One region of the Kitasatospora sp. NPDC057965 genome, then DNA from elsewhere that is predicted to be linked to it. Evidence: predicted binding sites of a transcription regulator. Region 1 holds the regulator's gene; the other holds the start of a gene.

Region 1 (5,985 bases):
ACCTTCGCGAGGATGCGCTTCCAGGCGGCGGGGGTGTCCTCGGGCCAGCGCAGGCGGCGGCAGGTGCCGAGTTTGAAGTCCTCGCCGCGGGGGACGGCGGGCCAGGCGGGGATGCCGACGGAGGAGGGCTTCACGGCCTGCCAGACGTCGATGTAGGGGTGGCCGACGACCAGCACGTGCGGGCCGGTGACCCGGGCGGCGATGCGGTGCTCCTTGGTGCCGGGGAGCAGGTGGTCGACCAGGACGCCCAGGCGCCGGCCCGGGCCGGGGGCGAAGTCGGCGACGATCGCGGGCAGGTCGTCGACGCCCTCCAGGTACTCGACGACCACGCCCTCGATCCGCAGGTCGTCGCCCCAGACCCGCTCCACCAGCTCGGCGTCGTGCCGGCCCTCGACGTAGATCCGCGACTCGCGGGCCACCCGGGCGCGGGCGCCGGGGACGGCGACGGAGCCGGAGGCGGTGCGGCCGGGGGCGTGGGAGGGGGCCGGGGCCGAGGGCCTGACCAGGGTGACCGTCCGGCCCTCCAGCAGGAAGCCGCGCGGGACCATCGGGAAGACCCGGTGCTTGCCGAACCGGTCCTCCAGGGTGACGGTGAACCCCTCGGCGGTCTTCTCGCAGCGCACCACCGCCCCGCAGAACCCGCTCGCCGCCTCCTCCACCACCAGGTCCCGCTCGGCGGGCACCTCCGGCGCGGGGGCCTGCTTCTTCCACGGCGGGGTCAGGTCGGGTCCGTACTGGCGGCTGCGCATTCCACGGAGTCTACGAGGCGTCAGCCGGTGAACGGCGAGTTCACCACCAGGATCCCGGCGATCCGCTCGCGCAGCGCGGCCGAGTGCGGCAGCGGCACCGGATCGGCGCCGCGCTCCATGCGCACACCCCGGTCGGCGAGCACGTGCAGCATCCGCAGGGTGCGCAGGGTGTTGGAGACGACCGCGGGCACGCCGCCGGAGGTCGCGGAGGGGCGGCGCGGCGGCTGGGCGGCGATCGGGTCGAGCCAGCCGAGGGCCTGGCGCTCGGTCAGGTCGGGGCGGGCGAGGATCTGGGCGAGGGCGAGGCCGAGCCGGTCGTCCTCCATGGCGTCCAGCACGTGGTCGGTGGGGGCGAGCAGCCGGGCGGCTGCCAGCTCCAGCAGCGGCGTCGGGTCGGCGAGCAGCCGGCCGCGGCCCAGGGCGGCCAGGTAGTCGGCGCCGTGCGCGACGGCGTGCAGCCAGCCGAGCTCCGGGTCCCAGCCGCGCAGATCGGTCTCGGCGACGTACCAGTGGGCGAAGGCGTCCTGCCAGGCCGGGCGGTGGGCGCCGAGGTCGGCGAGCTCGGCGAGCACCAGCGGGGCGAAGGTGCGGGCCTGGATCTCGGGGTCGGACAGCCGCTCGGCCATCTCGTCGCCGAGGGCCAGGCGCTGCTCCGGGGTGAGCAGGGGTGCCCAGCGGCACAGCTGCTCGTAGGCGAGGGTGTCGCGCACGTGCGGGTCGGCGGAGCGCAGGGCGGCGCTCACGGCGGCGAGGGTGTCGGGGGTCGGGGCGGCGGTTTCGAGCGCACTCCAGTCGATCATGGTCGGACCCTAGGCGAGCGGGGGAGCGGTGGCCACCGGATTTCCGGCCCGCGCGCCGGGCCCGCGCGTCGGCGTCCGCGCCCCCGCGCTCACAGTCCCGGCGCGCCCCAGACCGGGAACCAGCGGGTGAGGTCCTTCTCCAGCCGCAGGTCGTTGCCGAGCATCGCGTTGACCTCCAGCTCCAGCGGGCTGTCCCGCTTCTCCCCGCGGCCGGGCAGCGGCGCGAAGGGGTAGAAGGTACCGCGCTTGTACAGGTAGACCAGGGCCAGCGGCCGGCGCCCCGCGGCGTCGCGGAAGCCGACCAGCGAGCAGAGCAGCTGCGGCCCGAAGCCGTTCGCCTCCAGCTCGCTGTTGACCGCGTGCAGGTCGTTGACCAGGTCGGGCAGCTCTTCGGCGGTGTGCCGGGCGAGCAGCCAGGAGTAGCCGTAGTCGTCCTTGGACGCCTCGACGGGGACGCCGCCGCGCTCGGTGTCGGCGTCCAGCAGCGCCCGGACCTGGCGTTCGACCTCGTCGAAGGCCCCGCCCTCGACCGAGGCGAAGCAGACCGAGCCGAGCCCGGTGGGCCGGAAGCCCGCCGCGGCCTCCAGGGTCAGCGCGGCGGACGGCACCCCGAACAGCTGGTCGAGGTCGGGTTTGACGGGCTTGGTGCGGCCGAACAGCGCGTCCAGGATTCCCACGGCGGTCCTTCCGGGGGGAGGGTCAACGGGTCAGCGGCCGAGCTGTGCGGAGATCTTCGCGAGCTGGGCCAGCCGCTGCTCCAGCGTCGGGTGGGTGGAGAACAGCTGGGTGGCGGCCTCGCGGGCGCTCAGCGCGGGGGCGAAGTAGAAGGCGTTGTAGGCCTGCGCCTGGCGCAGGTCCTTGGTCGGGATGGCGGCGATCTGGCCGGTCACCTTGGTGAGCGCCGAGGCCAGCGCGCTGGGCCGCCCGGTGAGCTGGGCGGCGGCCCGGTCGGCGGCCAGCTCCCGGTAGCGGGAGAGCATCCGGGTCAGCAGGAAGCTGATCGCGTAGACGGCGATCGACACCAGCGGGACGACCAGCGCGACGATCGCGGCGTTGGGGTCGTTGCTGTTGCGCCCGCCGCCCATGAAGCCGCCGTACATGGCGATCCTGGTCATCGCGCCGGCCAGGACGCCGAGGAAGCCGGCCACCGTCATCACGGCGACGTCCCGGTGGGCGACGTGCGACAGCTCGTGGGCGAGCACGCCCTCCAGTTCCTCCGGCTCCAGCCGGCGCAGCAGGCCGGTGGTGACGCAGACCACCGCGTTCTGCGGGTTGCGGCCGGTGGCGAAGGCGTTCGGCATGTCGTTGCGGGCGACGGCGACCCGCGGTTTGGGCATGTCGGCGAGCGCGCAGAGCCGGTCGACGGCGCCGTGCAGCTGCGGGTACTGCTCCGGGGTGACCGGATGGGCGCCCATGGCCCGTTCGGTGATCTTGTCGCTGAACCAGAACTGGGCGACGAACAGGCCGCCGGAGATCAGGACGATGATCGGCCAGGCACCGCGCAGCAGGGCGATGAGCAGCCCGGTGAAGCCGACGTACAGCAGTCCGATCAGGAACATCGTCCCCACCATCCGGCCGGTCAGGCCGCGGTCGGGGGCGAAACGGGTGTGCTGGCCCGAGGTCGACATCGCTGTTCCTCCGTTCGCCGTCCGCTTTCGATGCTGCCACCCGGGCGGGCCCGCGGCATCATCCGCGCGCCGCGGACTGCGGGCAGGATCACTCCGGCCGGGCCGTTCCTGCCGTCGGACCCGGGCCTTACACTGGCAGGTACGGATCTGGCACTCGGGTGTTCAGAGTGCCAAGGCCGGGGCCCCGCGGGGCCGGACCGGACAGCTCGAAATGCGGACACATGCCACAACGGCGTGTCACAACGGACAACGCGTGAAGACGGAGGTGCGTGCCCCATGGCCGGTGAGGTCCGCCAGCTCGACGACCGCAAGCTCGCGGTGCTTCGCGCGATCGTCCAGGACTACGTGGGGACGGAGGAGCCGGTCGGCTCCAAGGCCCTGGTGGACCGGCACAACCTCGGGGTCTCCCCGGCCACCGTCCGCAACGACATGGCGGCGCTGGAGGAGGAGGGGTACATCCACCAGCCGCACACCAGCGCCGGGCGGATCCCCACCGACAAGGGCTACCGGCTTTTCGTCGACAAGCTGGCCGAGGTCAAGCCGATGAGCGCGCCCGAGCGGCGGGCGATCCGGCACTTCCTGGACGGCGCGGTGGACCTCGACGACGTGGTCGCCCGCACGGTGCGGCTGCTGGCCCAGCTGACCCGCCAGGTCGCGGTGGTGCAGTACCCCTCGCTGAGCCGCTCCACGGTGCGGCACATCGAGCTGGTCGCGCTGGCCCCGGCCAAGGTGATGCTGGTGCTGATCACCAACACCGGCCGGGTCGAGCAGCGGCTGGTGGACTGCCCGGGCACGGTCGGCGAGACGCTGCTGGCGGATCTGCGGGCCCGGGTCAACGCGGGGGCCGCCGGCCAGCGCCTCCCGGACGTCCCCGGGCTGCTGGAAGGGCTGCCGGCGCTGTTCGAGGCGGCCGACCGGCCGACCGTGACGACCGTGCTGGCCACGCTCTTCGAGACGCTCGCCGAGCAGAGCGAGGAGCGGATCATGCTGGCCGGCACGGCCAACCTGACCCGTTTCGGCCATGACTTCCCGCTCACCATCCAGCCGGTGCTGGAGGCGCTGGAGGAGCAGGTCGTCCTGCTCCGCCTCCTGGGTGAGACCGCGGACGCCGGGATGACGGTCCGGATCGGCCGCGAGATCGCCTACGAGGGGCTGAATTCCACGTCGGTCGTCTCGGTCGGTTACGGTTCGGGCGACGAAAGCGTGGCCAAACTGGGTGTGATCGGTCCGACTCGGATGGACTATCCGGGCACAATGGGGGCGGTGCGAGCGGTGGCACGGTACGTGGGCCAGATCCTGGCCGAGTCGTAGGAACGGGCGCGCGTCATCCACATGACGCGTCCCGCAGTCGCAAGCACTCTTACAGGCGGAACAAGCGGAGCATTTGGTGGCCACGGACTACTACGCGGTACTCGGCGTCCGACGGGATGCGGGGCAGGACGAGATCAAGAAGGCGTTCCGGCGCCTGGCGCGCGAACTGCACCCGGACGTCAACCCGGACCCGAAGACGCAGGAGCGGTTCAAGGAGATCAACGCCGCCTACGAGGTGCTCTCCGACCCGCAGAAGCGCCAGGTCTACGACCTCGGCGGCGACCCGCTCTCGCCCAACGGCGGCGGCGGGGCGGGCGGCTTCGGCGCGGGGGCGGCCGGCTTCGGCTTCTCCGACATCATGGACGCCTTCTTCGGCGCCGCCTCCGGCCAGCGCGGCCCGCGCTCGCGCACCCGGCGCGGCCAGGACGCCATGATCCGCCTGGAGATCACCCTGGAGGAGGCCGCCTTCGGCACCACCAAGGAACTCCAGGTCGACACCGCCGTCACCTGTACCACCTGCAGCGGCGAGGGCGCGGCCCCCGGCACCTCCGCGCAGACCTGTGACATGTGCCGCGGCAAGGGCGAGGTCTCCCAGGTCACCCGGTCCTTCCTGGGCCAGGTCATGACCTCCCGGCCCTGCCCGCAGTGCCAGGGCTTCGGCACCGTCGTGCCGACCCCGTGCCCGGAGTGCGCCGGCGACGGCCGGGTCCGCGCCCGCCGCACCCTGACCGTCAAGATCCCCGCCGGTGTCGACAACGGCACCCGGATCCAGCTGGCCGGCGAGGGCGAGGTCGGCCCCGGCGGCGGCCCGGCCGGCGACCTGTACGTCGAGATCGCCGAGACCACCCACGCGGTGTTCCAGCGGCGCGGCGACGACCTGCACTGCACCGTCACCATCCCGATGACGGCGGCCGCGCTCGGCACCCAGGTGCCGCTGCAGACGCTGGACGGGGTGGAGGAGGTCGACATCCGGCCCGGCACCCAGTCCGGCCAGTCCATCCCGCTGCACGGCCGGGGCATCACCCACCTGCGGGGCGGCGGCCGGGGCGACCTGATAGTGCACGTCGAGGTGCAGACGCCCACCAAGCTCGACGCCGAGCAGGAGGACCTGCTGCGCCGTCTGGCGGTGCTGCGCGGCGAGGAGCGGCCGTCCGGCCAGTTCGCGCCCGGGCAGCAGGGGCTGTTCTCCCGGCTGAAGGACGCCTTCAACGGCCGGTAGCCGTCCCGCGCGGGGGTGCCGAGGCTTCCTCGGCACCCCTTTGGCGTCCCCGTTCCCGTTCCCACCCCGGAGGTTCCCCGCATGACCGCGCCCGTGTTCGTCGTCGACACCGAGCGGATCGCCGCCGCCGCGCCCGGCGCGCCGGTGCGGCTGGACGGGCCGGAGGGCCGGCACGCGGCCGCCGTGAAGCGGCTGGAGCCGGGCGAGGCGGTCACCCTGGCGGACGGCCTGGGCCTGGGCGTGGACGGCACCGTCGCGGCGGTGCACGGCAAGGACGC
Region 2 (5,985 bases), on a different contig from region 1:
GGCGACGAACTCGCCCGGGCGGACGGCCAGGTCGACGCCGCGCAGCGCCCGCACCTCGGCCGCGCCCGCGCCGTGCACCCGGGTGACCGCGCGCAGTTCCAGGACGGGCCGGGTCGGATCTGGCTGGGACATGGGGCTCTCCCTCTCGGCCGTGGAGCTCTCGGCCGCAAAGATTCAGATGGACTGTATAAGTCGGTAGACTACATATGCCGTCCATCGGTTCCACCCGGCACGAAAAAGCCGCCGCCGCGCCCGGAGGCGCGACGGCGGCGAGGTGACGGACGGGGCTACGCCAGCTCCCCCACCGCCGCCACCACGGCACCGCGCTTGCCGCACACCCAGTGCGGGTCCGGCCCCAGCTCCGGCTCCACGCCCAGCGCGTGCGGGTCCCCGTCCGCCGCGCAGTCCGCGCAGAGCGGCCAGCGGCCGTGGGTCTCCAGCAGCGCGTCCTGGACGTCCTGGGCGACCAGGCCCAGCACGAACTCCGTGCCGTCCGGCCACTGCTCCAGCCACCACCGGCGGTGCGCCACGGCCTTCTCCACCAGCGACACCACGGCGGCGTCGGCGGCGTCCCGCGCGGTCAGGTCGGCCAGGATCAGCGCCCGCGCGGTGTGCAGCGCCGTCTCGATGTCGTCTGTCGTAGCCATCCGTCCAGTCTCCCAGGAAGGTCCGGGAACGCCGCACGGGCGGCTCCCCGAGGGGAACCGCCCGTGCGAGCGAGGAACCGTCCGATCCGTGCGGATCAGAAGTCCATGTCACCGCCCGGCATGCCGCCGCCGGCGGCCGCGGCGGCCTTCTCCGGCTTGTCGGCGATGACGGCCTCGGTGGTGAGGAAGAGCGCCGCGATGGAGGCGGCGTTCTGCAGCGCGGAGCGGGTGACCTTGGCCGGGTCGATGATGCCCTCGGCGACCAGGTCGACGTACTCGTTGGTGGCGGCGTTCAGGCCGTGACCGGCGGGGAGGTTGCGCACCTTCTCCACCACGACGCCACCCTCCAGGCCGGCGTTGGTCGCGATCTGCTTGATCGGGGCCTCCAGCGCGACCTTGACGATGTTGGCACCGGTGGCCTCGTCGCCGTCCAGCTCCAGCTTGTCGAAGGCGACACCGGCCTGCAGCAGGGCGACGCCACCACCGGCGACGATGCCCTCCTCGACGGCGGCCTTGGCGTTGCGGACGGCGTCCTCGATGCGGTGCTTGCGCTCCTTGAGCTCCACCTCGGTGGCCGCGCCGGCCTTGATGACGGCCACGCCGCCGGCCAGCTTGGCGAGGCGCTCCTGGAGCTTCTCGCGGTCGTAGTCCGAGTCGCTGTTCTCGATCTCGGCGCGGATCTGGTTCACCCGGCCCGCGACCTGCTCGCTGTCGCCGCCACCGTCGACGATGGTGGTCTCGTCCTTGGTGATGACCACCTTGCGGGCGGTGCCCAGCAGGTCGACGCCCGCGTTCTCCAGCTTCAGGCCGACCTCCTCGGAGATCACGGTGCCGCCGGTGAGGATGGCGATGTCCTGGAGCATGGCCTTGCGGCGGTCGCCGAAGCCCGGGGCCTTGACGGCGACGGACTTGAAGGTGCCGCGGATCTTGTTCACGACCAGGGTCGACAGGGCCTCGCCCTCGACGTCCTCGGCGATGATGACGAGCGGCTTGCCGCTCTGCATGACCTTCTCCAGCAGCGGCAGCAGGTCCTTGACCGAGCCGATCTTGGAGTTGGCGATCAGGATGTACGGGTCCTCGAACGAGGTCTCCATACGCTCCAGGTCGGTGGCGAAGTACGCCGAGATGTAGCCCTTGTCGAAGCGCATGCCCTCGGTGAGCTCCAGCTCCAGACCGAAGGTGTTGCTCTCCTCGACGGTGATGACGCCTTCCTTGCCGACCTTGTCCATGGCCTCGGCGATCAGCTCGCCGATCTGGGTGTCGGCGGCGGAGATGGAGGCGGTGGAGGCGATCTGCTCCTTGGTCTCCACGTCCTTGGCCTGGGCCAGCAGCTGGTCGGAGACGGCCGCGACGGCCTTCTCGATGCCGCGCTTCAGGGCCATCGGGTTGGCGCCGGCGGCGACGTTGCGCAGACCCTCGCGGACGAGCGCCTGGGCCAGCACGGTGGCGGTGGTGGTGCCGTCACCCGCGACGTCGTCGGTCTTCTTGGCGACCTCCTTGACGAGCTCCGCACCGATCTTCTCGTACGGGTCCTCGAGCTCGATCTCCTTGGCGATGGAGACACCGTCGTTGGTGATGGTGGGGGCGCCCCACTTCTTCTCCAGAACGACGTTGCGACCCTTGGGGCCGAGCGTGACCTTCACGGCGTCGGCGAGCTGGTTCATGCCACGCTCAAGGCCGCGGCGAGCTTCCTCATCAAAGGCGATGATCTTGGCCATCTGAAGTGGTCCTCCGGGACACGGTCGACTGCTCGGACCAAGGGGTGCCCGCGACGGACGGCCCTGGTGTGCGGGGGTCCATTCCCCTACCGCTCCCGGGGGCCTCACCGACCCGGTCCGCTTATCACTCTCAAGCTCTGAGTGCTAACGCCAATGATTAGCACTCTGGGTGGGCGAGTGCAAGCCCAATCGACGATCCGCGAGCCGCGCGGACATGACGGCGGGCCCGTGCGACATGCGTCGCACGGGCCCGCCGTGAAGCAAGAGGCGCACCAGCCGATGGGCCGAGCCGAACTCCTGGGTGTCGGAAAGGTCAGACCGCCGCGCGGACCATGTCCGCCTGCGGGCCCTTCTGCCCCTGAGAGATCTCGAACTCGACCCGCTGGCCCTCCTCAAGGGTGCGGTAGCCGTCCATCTGGATCGCGCTGTAGTGGACGAAGACGTCCGCACCACCGTCGACCGCGATGAAGCCGTAGCCCTTCTCCGCGTTGAACCACTTGACGGTGCCCTGAGCCATTCCGAACTCCCCTAGTGCTGTGCTGGCCCTTCACGCCCCCGCAGGTCTGCGGGCGCGGGTCTGGTTGGCTGCCGGCCCGGGGAACCCCCCCTGGGCGCGGCCGTGCACGCCGCGATCCTCCCGATGTCGCCGAACGGCATCCGGCGAACGGGCGATTGCGTCGACCGCGGCTGAATGTATCCGGATCGACGCCCTCTGCAACAGGCCCAATGTCGGGGAATTCACCCGGCACCATGGGGGACAGGACGGACATAAACACCAGGAAAGCCGCATTTCCCGCCGGACATAGCGGACGTATTACCAGAAATCCCGGTCAGAATTCTGACACCGGCCTGACATGTTTCCCGGGCCCCGGACCCCGGCACCGGCCCCACTGGGCGGACACCGGCGGTGGTGGCGATGCGGTGGATTCGTTCCCGGATGAGCGGAAGGGCGGCCTCTGTTCCCGGTCGAGCGACACTTTACTCCGACCGGCACCGAAAATATTCCCGCCAAAATACGCGCGGCTGTCCGCGGCACGGAATTCCGTGCCGCGGACAGCCGGAGACGGTGCGCCCGCCCCGGAGGGAACGGGCGCGCGCGGGATCAGCCGCCGGCGACCGCCGGGATGATCGAGATGTTCGCGCCGTCCTTGATCTCCGTCGCCAGGCCCTCGGCGAAGCGCACGTCGTCGTCGTTCACGTAGACGTTGACGAAGCGGCGCAGCTTGCCGGTGTCGTCCAGGATGCGCGCGGCGATCCCGGCGTGGTTCTTCTCCAGGTCGGCGATGACCTCGCCCAGCGTGCCGCCCTCGGCGGGCACCTCGCTGGCGCCGCCGGTGTAGGTGCGCAGGATGGTCGGGATGCGGACGTTGGCGCTCATGGGGGTCTCCTCGTTGCGGGCGCGCGGGCGGGGCCGGGGCGGGGCTGGGGGCGGGACGGGTGGGACGTGGGTGGCGCGAGGGTCAGGCGGTCGCCAGGCCGGCGTCCCGGAAGGACTCCAGGTTCGGCCGGATCACGGCGGTCATCCCGGCCTCGGAGACGGCGTCGAGGGTCTTCAGGCCGTCACCGGTGTTGATCGCGACGGTCTCCTTCGACGGGTCCAGCTGCCCGGTCTCGACCAGCTTCTTGAGCACGCCGATGGTCACGCCGCCCGCGGTCTCCGCGAAGATGCCCTCGGTGCGGGCCAGCAGCCGGATCGCGGCCACGACCTCCTCGTCCGTCACGTCCTCCACCGCGCCGCCGGTGCGCCGGGCGATGTCCAGCACGTACGGGCCGTCGGCCGGGTTGCCGATCGCCAGCGACTTGGCGATGGTGTCCGGCTTGACCGGCCGGATCACGTCGTGGCCGGCCTTGAACGCGGCCGAGACCGGCGAGCAGCCCGCCGCCTGGGCGCCGAAGATCCGGTACGGCCGGTCCTCGACCAGGCCGAGCTTGATCAGCTCCTGCAGACCCTTGTCGATCTTGGTGAGCTGCGAGCCCGAGGCGATCGGGATCACGATCTGCTCCGGCAGCCGCCAGCCGAGCTGCTCGCAGATCTCGTAGGCGAGCGTCTTGGAGCCCTCGCCGTAGTACGGCCGCAGGTTGACGTTGACGAAGCCCCAGCCCTCGCCGGCCGGGTCGCCGATCAGCTCCGAGCAGAACCGGTTCACGTCGTCGTAGTTGCCCTCGATGCCGACCAGCTCGCCGCCGTACACCCCGGCCATCACGACCTTGCCCTGCTCCAGGTCGTGCGGGATGAACACGCAGGACCGGAAGCCCGCCCGGGCCGCCGCCGCGCCCACCGCGCCGGCCAGGTTGCCGGTCGAGGAGCAGGAGAGCGTGGTGTAGCCGAACGCGCGGGCCGCCTCGATCGCGCAGGCCACCACGCGGTCCTTGAAGGAGTGGGTCGGGTTGCCGGAGTCGTCCTTGACGTGCAGCTGGGCGGTGAAGCCGAGCTCGCGGCCCAGGTTGTCGGCCTTCACCAGCGGGGTCCAGCCCGGGTTCAGGTTCGGCTTGCCCGCGACGTCCGCGGGCACCGGCAGCAGCGGCGCGTAGCGCCAGATCGACGCGGGACCGGCCTCGATCCGCTTGCGCAGCTCCTCGGCGCCCTCGCTGCCGAAGTCGTAGGCGATCTCCAGCGGGCCGAAGCACTCCAGGCACGCGAAGCTGGGACCGAGCGGGAACTTGGTGCCGCACTCCCGACAGGACAGCTGGGCGGCGGGGCCGAGGTCAACGGTGACGGGTACGGCGGTGTCGATAGCCATGGTGGCGAGGCCTCTCTCCTCATCTTCCCCGTGACGCGGTCGCGCCCGGGCCGGAATTGGCACCTGTCCCGCCGGGGCTCGAAGCCGACCGTGCGAGAAGGTTGCCGGGACGTCAACGGGCCGTTCCCTCAGTCCCTCTGGATGAGCTCTGTGAAGTTGTGGTCCTGCTCAGCGGTGACCCCGGCGTGCGAAGGTCCGACCGCTGTACGAAGACTGTATCCGAAGGCGTCAACCCCGAACGGCACCGTCCGCCACGCGAGATGCCCCGTCCCACCAGGCCCCGTACCCGACCCCCGCACCCGACCCCGCCGAGGAGCGCACCGTGCCCGCCGAACCGACCCCCGAGCTCCTCCCCGAGACGGCGTCCTGGCTGCGCCGGCGCTCGTGGAGCGCGGCCGACCGCCCGGTGCACACGCTGCCGGCGGCCAAGCGCGCGCTCGGCCCGGCCGGCACGGTCAGCGTGGTGCTGCCCGCGCTGGACGAGGAGGCCACCGTCGGCGAGATCGTCCGGGTCATCCGCCGCGAGCTGATGGAGCGGCTGCCGCTGGTCGACGAGCTGGTGGTGGTCGACTCCGGCTCCGCCGACGCCACCGCCGCGGTCGCCGCCGAGGCCGGTGCCACCGTCGTCCACCGCGACGCGATCCTGCCCCGGATACCCGCCGCCCCCGGCAAGGGCGAGGTGCTCTGGCGCTCGCTGCTGGTCACCCGCGGCGAGATCGTCTGCTTCGTGGACGCCGACCTGCGCGAATTCGACCCCGCCCTGGTCTCCGGCATCATCGGCCCGCTGCTCACCGAACCGGACATCCAGCTGGTCAAGGCGATGTACGACCGGCCGCTGGAGACCGACGGGGCGGTCGTACCGGCCGGCGGCGGCCGGGT

The links. Region 1 encodes HrcA, which represses chaperone genes, less so after heat shock. Its sites were predicted from a motif close to TTNGCACTCNGNNNNNCNGAGTGCNAA; they were not measured.
Region 2: the regulator HrcA is predicted to act here: its motif matches at 2,523-2,549, upstream of groL (chaperonin GroEL).

The regions. Positions count from the first base shown of each region.
Region 1 is NZ_JBHVPZ010000027.1:16,519-22,503, forward strand. It holds gene ACFVVU_RS29295 (DUF3097 domain-containing protein) at 1-749, opposite strand, end outside; gene ACFVVU_RS29300 (DUF2785 domain-containing protein) at 770-1,549, opposite strand; gene ACFVVU_RS29305 (hypothetical protein) at 1,639-2,226, opposite strand; gene htpX (zinc metalloprotease HtpX) at 2,257-3,177, opposite strand; gene hrcA (heat-inducible transcriptional repressor HrcA) at 3,454-4,488, shown strand; gene dnaJ (molecular chaperone DnaJ) at 4,565-5,707, shown strand; gene ACFVVU_RS29325 (16S rRNA (uracil(1498)-N(3))-methyltransferase) at 5,789-5,985, shown strand, end outside.
Region 2 is NZ_JBHVPZ010000018.1:182,455-188,439, forward strand. It holds gene ACFVVU_RS24095 (ABC transporter ATP-binding protein) at 1-132, opposite strand, end outside; gene ACFVVU_RS24100 (hypothetical protein) at 288-647, opposite strand; gene groL (chaperonin GroEL) at 743-2,365, opposite strand; gene ACFVVU_RS24110 (cold-shock protein) at 2,679-2,882, opposite strand; gene ACFVVU_RS24115 (MoaD/ThiS family protein) at 3,468-3,743, opposite strand; gene thrC (threonine synthase) at 3,826-5,106, opposite strand; SAM riboswitch class I at 5,123-5,254, opposite strand; gene ACFVVU_RS24125 (glucosyl-3-phosphoglycerate synthase) at 5,429-5,985, shown strand, end outside.